DNA from 2 places in the Sideroxydans sp. CL21 genome. Region 1 is predicted to be linked to the other one. Evidence: predicted binding sites of a transcription regulator. Region 1 holds the regulator's gene; the other holds the start of a gene.
What was found. Region 1 encodes sigma-54, which starts transcription at its own class of promoters, with help from an activator protein. Its sites were predicted from a motif close to TGGCACNNTTCCTGCT; they were not measured.
Positions count from the first base shown of each region.

Region 2: a site for sigma-54 is predicted at 1,913-1,928, ahead of QOY30_RS13645 (integration host factor subunit beta). Genes of this name have one in related genera too.

Region 1 covers NZ_LR699166.1:436,091-440,456, reverse strand. The annotation lists gene lptA (lipopolysaccharide transport periplasmic protein LptA) at 1-31, shown strand, start outside; gene lptB (LPS export ABC transporter ATP-binding protein) at 28-750, shown strand; gene QOY30_RS02185 (RNA polymerase factor sigma-54) at 788-2,227, shown strand; gene hpf (ribosome hibernation-promoting factor, HPF/YfiA family) at 2,244-2,567, shown strand; gene QOY30_RS02175 (PTS sugar transporter subunit IIA) at 2,624-3,079, shown strand; gene hprK (HPr(Ser) kinase/phosphatase) at 3,090-4,025, shown strand; gene rapZ (RNase adapter RapZ) at 4,027-4,366, shown strand, end outside.
Region 2 covers NZ_LR699166.1:2,876,331-2,880,696, reverse strand. The annotation lists cyclic di-GMP riboswitch class I at 1-75, opposite strand, end outside; gene QOY30_RS13650 (PA0069 family radical SAM protein) at 290-1,354, shown strand; gene QOY30_RS13645 (integration host factor subunit beta) at 1,513-1,800, opposite strand; gene lipB (lipoyl(octanoyl) transferase LipB) at 2,065-2,712, opposite strand; gene QOY30_RS13635 (HP0495 family protein) at 2,814-3,083, opposite strand; gene QOY30_RS13630 (D-amino acid aminotransferase) at 3,080-3,934, opposite strand; gene QOY30_RS13625 (D-alanyl-D-alanine carboxypeptidase family protein) at 3,944-4,366, opposite strand, start outside.

The sequences.
Region 1 (4,366 bases):
CAGCCCGACATTGACCAACGAAAAACCATGAGTGAACTCAGAACCGTCTCGCTGAACAAGCGCTATCGCGCCCGCACTGTAGTGCATGATGTATCGCTGTCCGTAAAAAGCGGCGAAGTGGTCGGGTTGCTGGGACCAAACGGTGCGGGCAAGACCACCAGCTTCTACATGATCGTCGGCCTGGTCGCTGCGGACGGCGGCGAGATATTCATCGACGACCAGGAAATCACGCACCTCCCCATCCATCGTCGCGCGCGCCTCGGTCTGGCCTATCTGCCGCAGGAAGCCTCCATTTTCCGCCGCCTGACCGTGACCGAAAACATCCGGGCCGTGCTGGAGTTGCAGGGTTATGCCGATGCCGAGATGGACCTGCGGCTGGAAGCGTTGCTGAACGATCTGCACATTACCCATATCCGCGACAATCCGGCCATCAGCCTGTCCGGCGGCGAACGGCGGCGGGTGGAAATCGCCCGTTCGCTGGCAACCGACCCGCGCTTCATCCTGCTCGACGAACCTTTCGCCGGGGTCGATCCCATCGCCGTGATCGACATCCAGAAGATCATCCGTTTCCTCAAGGAACGCGGTATCGGCGTACTCATTACGGACCATAACGTGCGCGAGACGCTGGGTATCTGCGACCGCGCTTACATTATCAACGCCGGTTCGGTAATGGCGGAGGGCAATCCCGACGAAATCATCTATAATGAGGGCGTGAGGAAGGTGTATTTGGGCGAACACTTCAAGCTGTAAAGATCAGGATAAAACCGCCACTCACCGAATAGCCACGATGAAACACTCTCTCCAACTCAGGCAATCCCAACAACTGATGCTCACGCCCCAGTTGCAGCAGGCCATCAAGCTGCTGCAACTTTCGACGCTGGAGATCAATCAGGAGACTGCGCGCCTGCTGGACGAGAATCCCTTCCTTGAGCGCGAGGACGACAGTACCAACCAGACCTATAGCGGCAACAGCAGCTCCGACATCCCCGCCCCTTCCGGCAGTACCGAAACGAGCAGCGCCCCTGCCGAAGCTGAATCACGCAAAGACGACGGCAACGAATGGCCCGAACCTACGTTCTCTTCATCGTCATCCTCGTCCGGCCCTGACGACGAGGACGACGGCTATTCCGAAGTCGCCGCCGAGAAACCCAGCATGCGTGAGCACTTGCTCTGGGAATTGAACATGAGCCAGATGGATCCGCGCGACAAGAAGATCATCGGACTACTCATCGACGCGCTGGACGAAAATGCCTACCTGTCGCAACCGTTGGAAGAAATTTTCGAACTGCTGCCGCCCGAACTGGACATTTCGCTGGACGATCTGGAAACGGCTCTGGTGCAGTTGCAATATCTGGATGCACCCGGTATCGGCGCACGCAACCTGAGCGAATGCCTGGCATTGCAACTGCGTGCCATGCCGGAAGATATACCGGGCCGCGATCTGGCATTGGCCATTGTCAGCGATCATCTGGACTTGCTGGCCGCGCGGGATTTCAGCAAATTGAAAAAGGCCCTGCGCTGCGACGATGACGCCTTGCGCTGCGCACAGGATCTGATCGTGCATCTGCAACCCAAACCCGGTTCGGCCTTCGAGCATCGTGCTGCGGACTATGTGGTGCCGGACGTACTGGTGGAACGCCACGGCGGCATCTGGCGCGCACGTTTGAATCCGGAAGCCATGCCGCGCCTGCGCATCAATCAGGTGTATGCCAACATCCTGCAACAGCGCAACGAGAAGAACGCGCAGGAAATGGCCGGGCAACTGCAGGAAGCGCGCTGGTTCATCAAAAACCTGCAGCAACGTTTCGAAACTATTTTGCGCGTATCGCAGGCCATCGTCGAAAGGCAGCGCCAGTTCTTCGAGCACGGTGACATCGCCATGCGCCCGCTGGTGCTGCGCGAGATCGCCGAACAACTCGAACTGCATGAATCCACCATTTCGCGCGTGACTACACAGAAGTTCATGCTCACCCCGCGCGGCATCTACGAATTCAAATACTTCTTCGGCAGCGGCCTTGCCACCGAAGCGGGCGGTGCGTGCTCATCCACCGCCATCCGTGCACTGATCAAGCAATTGGTCAGCGAGGAAGACGGGAAACACCCGCTCACCGACAGTCGCATGTCAGAAATCCTGGCACAGCAGGGCATTCTAGTCGCCCGCCGTACCGTGGCAAAATACCGCGAGGGGATGAACATCCTTCCGGTAAATCTTCGTAAATCACTCTAACCAAAAGGAGCAGGCCATGAACCTCAACCTCACAGGACGTCACCTCGAAATCACGCCGGCCATCCGCGAACATGTGCTCAGCAAACTGGACAAGGTCAAACGCCATTTCGACAACGTGATCGACATCAACGTGATCCTGTCTGTGGACAAGCTGGTGCAGAAAGCCGAAGCCAACGTCCATGTTTCCGGCAAAGCCATCTTCGCCGAAACCGAGGACAGCAACCTGTATGTGGCCATAGACGCACTGGTCGATTCGCTGGACCGCCAGGTGTTGAAACACAAGGAAAAGTACACCGCGCGTCGCCATGACGAAACCGGCAAGCAAAGCGCAGCAGACTGAAGCGATGCGGGGCAACCAGAAGTGGTTGCCCCGTTTTCTTGTTATGGTGAAATAGTATGAGCCTGATCAGCAAAATTCTAACCCCTGAATGTGTCCTGCTGGACAACGAGTCCACCAGCAAAAAACGCGTATTCGAACGTGTCGGCTTATTGTTCGAAAACACGCTCCATATCGGACGCAGCCAGGTGTTCGACAGCCTGTTCGCTCGCGAAAAACTAGGTTCCACCGGATTGGGGCAAGGAGTAGCCATCCCGCATGGCAGGGTGAAAGGTCTGCGCGAAGCTGCAGCTGCCTTCGTCAAAATGCAGAACCCCATCCCTTTCGACGCACCGGACGGATTGCCGGTGAGTTTCATTTTTGTGTTGCTCGTTCCCGAACGTGCAACCGACCTGCATCTGCAACTGTTGGGCGAATTGGCGCAGATGTTCTGCGACAAATCGTTCCGCGAAAAATTGCAGGCCACCGACGATACTGTCGCGATCCACAAACTCTTCGTCGACTGGCAGGGATAAGGAAATCCATATGGCTCAGGTCAACATCCAGCAACTCTTCGAGGACAAGCAGGAACGCCTGGGCCTGACCTGGGTGGGCGGCGCAAAGGGCGGTGACCGCATGCTTGAGAGCGAGATCGTCAACGCTTCCAACCGCGGCCTGATCGGCCACATGAATGTGATCCATCCGAACTGGGTACAGGTATTCAGCAGCACCGAACTCGATTATCTGCATGCGCTCTCGCCTTCCGATCTGGCCGTTACGCTGACGCAGTTGGAACAAAGCGAGCCTCTATGTCTGATCGTGGCGGGCGAGACCGAGATACCAAAGGGTCTGCTGGACTTCGCCAATCGCACCCATACCCCGTTGTTCCAGTCACCCTTGGGCAGCGTGCAACTGATGTGGATGATTCGCCACTACATCGTCAAGGGGCTGGCCGATTCGACCACGCGCCACGGCGTTTTTCTCGATGCGCTCGGCGTCGGCGTCATGATCACCGGCGACAGCGGCGTGGGCAAGAGCGAGCTGGCGCTGGAACTGATCACGCGCGGTAGCGGACTGGTGGCCGACGACATCACCGAGTTGTATCGCATCTCGCCGGAGACGCTGGAAGGACGCTGCCCGGAATTGTTGCGCGACTTCCTGGAAGTGCGCGGCCTGGGCATGCTCAACATTCGCACCATGTTCGGCGAGACAGCGGTGCGCCGCAAGAAGAGCCTCAAGCTGATCGTGCATCTTTATCGTCCGCCGCACGACGACCTTTCCAAACTGGAGCGCCTGCCGACTTCCGGCTTCGAGGAGATCATGGGCGTCAAAATCAGCAAGGTCGAGCTGCCCGTGATGGCAGGCCGCAACCTCGCCGTGCTGGTGGAAGCCGCGGCTCGCAACTTCGTGCTGCAGCAGCGCGGGATCAACACCATGCAGGAATTCATTTCGCGCCAGGAAATTCTGATGCGGGGGGCGTGACGTGCAGTTATTTTTGATCAGCGGCTTATCCGGTTCCGGCAAGAGCGTCGCGCTCAATGTGCTCGAAGACAGCGGATATTACTGCGTGGACAATCTGCCTGCCGAACTGCTGCATGTGCTGACGAACAACCTGAAACTGGCAGGCGTGCAAAAAGTCGCCGTCAGCGTCGATGTGCGCAGCGGCAACAGCGTCGTGCTGCTGCCGCAATACATCGAGAAACTCAAGCAGCAGGATATCGATGTGCATTTGCTGTTCCTCGACGCAAATAATGAGACGCTGGTCAAACGCTTCTCCGAAACACGCCGTCTGCATCCCCTGAGCGATGGCGTGAAGACGCTGC
Region 2 (4,366 bases), 2.4 Mb from region 1:
TAGTCGAATAGGAACATGTCCTTTAGCCCGGTAGCTTTGCGTCCCCGTCTTTCGGCGGGTTTGCCCTTGCAGGTGCCGATGTATAAATCGACGATTGCATTTGGATTCTATGGTTAAGCCGAGGATGCTGTCAAACTTGCTGACCTCATGGCCTACACGTCGACTTATCAAGTTGTGAAACTGCGAGCCACACATGCCCGGTTTGACATGGCCTCCCCGTGCGCCCTATAGTTGAGGAATACAGAACGATCGTTCTGTTGCAACAAGACCTCGGGCCAGGAAAGATCAAGTGAAGCACGAAGTAGTAAAAGGACGTGGCGCAACGTTGCAGATCGAAGGACGCTTCGAGAGTGTGGCACGCGAACGTGTCGATGATGGATGGGGCACAACGGATGAAGAGCTGCCTCCGTTCAGGACGACTGTGACGGTAGAGAAAACGAAGAGCGTGATCCAGCGCCACGATTCGCCGGACTTGCCGTTCGATTATTCGCTGAATGCCTATCGCGGTTGCGAACACGGCTGTATCTATTGCTATGCGCGGCCTTCGCATGGCTACCTGAACCTCTCACCGGGGCTGGATTTCGAGACCAAACTGTTTGCCAAGCCGGAGGCGGCAAAGCTGTTGCGCGCTGAACTGGCGAAGCCTTCCTACCGATGCTCACCCATTGCACTCGGTTCCAATACCGACCCCTATCAACCCATAGAACGCGAGTGGAAGATCACGCGGCAGATACTGGAGGTGCTGGCGGAATGCAGGCATCCGCTGTCCATCGTGACCAAGTCGGCATTGGTCGAGCGCGATATCGACCTGCTTGCGCAACTGGCGCGGGAAAAACTGGTGCAGGTATTCATCTCGGTCACCACGCTGGATGCTGAACTGGCACGCAAACTGGAGCCGCGCGCCGCATCTCCGCGGCGCAGGTTGCAAGCCGTACGAGCTTTGAACGATGCTGGCGTGCCCTGCGGGGTGATGGTTGCGCCGGTGATTCCTTTTCTCACCGATGCGGAACTGGAGAATGTACTGCAAGCTGCGCATGAGCACGGGGCGCGAACAACCGCTTACACCTTGCTGCGCCTGCCTTACGAGTTGAAAGACTTGTTCAAGGATTGGCTCGGCACGCACTATCCGCTGAAGGCGGAGCATGTGATGAGCCGCTTGCGGGAGATGCGCGGCGGGCGGGAGAACGATCCGGAATTCGGTTCGCGCTTTAGCGGTCAAGGCTTGTTCGCGCAGTTGTTGTCCGCGCGTTTTCGGCTTGCGTGCGAACGTCTGGGGTTCAATCGCGAAGAGAATACACTGGATACGACGCTCTTCATCAAACCGGACAAGTATGGGCAACAAAGTTTGTTTTAGTAGATGTTTTCCGAATTAACACGCCAACAAACAAGCGAGATGTTATCGCTGCTAGTTTGGCGGATTGATTGAGTCGGCCAGTGCGATAGCCGTTATCAAAGGCATTGTGCTTTCAACTATCCTGCAAAAAGCTTTAGCCAATCTGGAATATGCCGTTTTCATTTTTCATCCTGAATGGGCAATTCCCTTAATGTTTTCCCCGGTTTAAAGCGCGGGTGGTATTTGGCAGTTACCGTAATTTTTTCGCCGGTCTTCGGATTGCGACCACTTCGTGGTTTTCGATAATTCAAACCAAAGCTGCCGAAACCGCGAATCTCCACCCGGCTTCCATTCGAGATGGTCGATGCCAATTTTTCCAGGATGATTTTTACGCCAAGCTCGACATCTTTCGCTTGCAGGTTTGGTGTCAACTCAGCCAATTTGGAGATCAGGTCGCTGCGATTCATATACGTGTCTTTCATCCGGAGAAAAAGTGGGCATCCAGAAGGATGCCCAAGTAGGGAGGAGAAACATGAAAGCAGCAGTAAGCAGACCTGCATCACTTTCAGTTTAATAGAATGCAAGCAACGTGCCAGACTATGCGGCGATATTTATCAACGGGTTAGCATTACAGGGCGGAGAAAATACGCACCAGGATGCACTCAATGCACTGCGTTGGTGAGTTTTTAGTGCTGCTGATGATTGAAAATCGGGTTCTGATCTGCTGTCGGTCACTGCTCACGCAGGTGCTTCTTGTCCAAGTGCCGTTGCAAGCCATGCACCAGGTTCTGCGTAAGTTGCGCTTGCAGTTCTTCCCATGGCACCGGGATGCCGACTTCGATGGCCTGGGTGACGCGCAGTCCTTCGTAGCCGCAGGGGTTGATGTTGTCGAACGGCGACAGGTCCATATCGACGTTGAACGACAGGCCGTGATAACTGCAGCTTTTCTTGATCTTGAGTCCCAAGGCGGCAATCTTGGCGTCTCCGACATACACGCCGGGTGCTTCTTCGCGGCCTTGCGCTGCAACGCCATATTCCGCGAGCAGGTCGATCACGGCTTGTTCCATCAGGCGTACTAGTTCGCGCACGTTGATCTTCCAGCGGCGTAAATCCAGCAGCAGGTAGGCGACGATCTGCCCGGGGCCGTGGTAGGTGATCTGCCCCCCGCGATCAATCTTGACCACGGGGATGGCGGTCGGATTGAGCAGGTGTTCCGGTTTGCCAGCCTGGCCTTGCGTGTAGGTGGGCGGGTGCTGCACCAGCCATATTTCGTCCAGCGTATCGGCAGTGCGTTCGTCGGTGAAGCGCTGCATGGCACGCCAGGTCGGTTCGTAATCGACCATACCCAATGCTTTGATGTGCAGAGATGGATATTGCATAGCGTATTTCCCTCTTTCCTCTTCTCTAGCCCTCCCCGCGCTGCGGGAGATGGGATGAAAGATAAGGTAACGTTCAATTCCGCCAAGAGAGGCTGAATTGTTTACAGCACCATTTTAACCATGGGGTGCGAAGTCAGGTCGCGATACAAATTGTCGAGCTGTTCGCGCGAGGTGGCGCGGATGGTGCAGGTGAGGCTGAGGTATTTCGCGTTGCTGCTGCTGCGTGTCTCGATGCATGCACTGTCGAAATCCGGCGCATGCACCAGCACGACCTTTGCAATAGCCTGTGCGAAGCCCGGTTTAGCCTCGCCGAAGACTTTAATCGGGAAGTCGCAGGGATACTCGATCAGAGAATCTTCCGGTTTGATCATTTGCGCATCACGTCCTGTTTGAATGTTTGATACAGCTGATGCAACCTGGCGAACACCGGGCCGGGCTTCCCGTTGCCAACGGGCTTGCCATCGAGAGAGGTGATCGCAAGCACTTCCTTGGTGCTGGAAGTCAGCAGTAATTCATCGGCACCGGATAATTCCGTTTTCATCACTTTGCGCACTTCAAAGGGTATGAGGTTCGCCGCAGCGAGTTCAAGAATGACGTCGTAAGTGATGCCGGGCAGCATGAGATTGTCCTTAGGCGGGGTTAGCAGCGTGCCGTTCTTAACCGCGAAGATATTGCTTGCAGCGCCTTCTGTGAGGAAGGTGTCGTCCCGGATCAGAATGGCCTCGGCACACTCGGCTTCGACCGCGGCCTGGCGCAGCAAGACATTGGGAAGCAGCGCGATGGCCTTGATGTCGCAGCGCAACCAGCGGTTGTCCGCGACGGTGATGCATTTGATCCCGTTCTGCAGCTGATCGGCGGGCGGTGTCGTGAGCGGATTGCTTAATACGAACACAGTCGGCGCTACCGGCGGAACGGGAAAGGCATGGTCGCGCTTGGCGACGCCGCGCGTGATATGCAGATAGAGGTATTGGTCTTCGGGTGAGTTGCGTTTGATGATTTCGTTGAGAATGAGACCCCATTCGTTTTCGCTGTGCGGATTCTTCAACTTGATACCGTCCAGACTGTGCTGCAGGCGCTTCAGATGTTCCGTCAGGCGGAATGCGCGGCGCGAGTACACCGGGATGACTTCATAGACTCCGTCGCCGAAGATGAAGCCGCGATCCAGTACAGGAACCCTTGCTTCCTCTATCGGCATGTAGTCGCCGTTCAGGTAGATTGTCATTTTTACGCCCTATTGGAAAAGCAGCCGGATGTTGTCCACTCCGCGCGAAAATACGTTGGCCAATGGTATGTCATCCAGCGCGACCACGGGAAGGTCGAGATAAGGTTTGTCGTTCAGTTTCAGATGAAGGGTGCCGACCTGCTGTCCGCGGTTGAACGGGGCGAGCATTGGTTGCCGCGTTTCCAGTGTGGCTTTGAGTGCGCCGTGCTGACCTTTTGGGATAGTGACATAACGGTCGGCCAGAAAGCCGATGTTCAAGTGATGTGACGTGCCTTTCCAGATGTCCTTGTCGCTGACGGATTGATCTTTGGCGTAGAGTTTGATTGTCTCAAAGTTCTGGAAACCGTAGTTCAACAGACGCTGGCTTTCGTTGTTGCGCAACTTCTCCGTTGCTGCACCAATCATCACGGAAATGAGGCGGTGCTCGTCGCG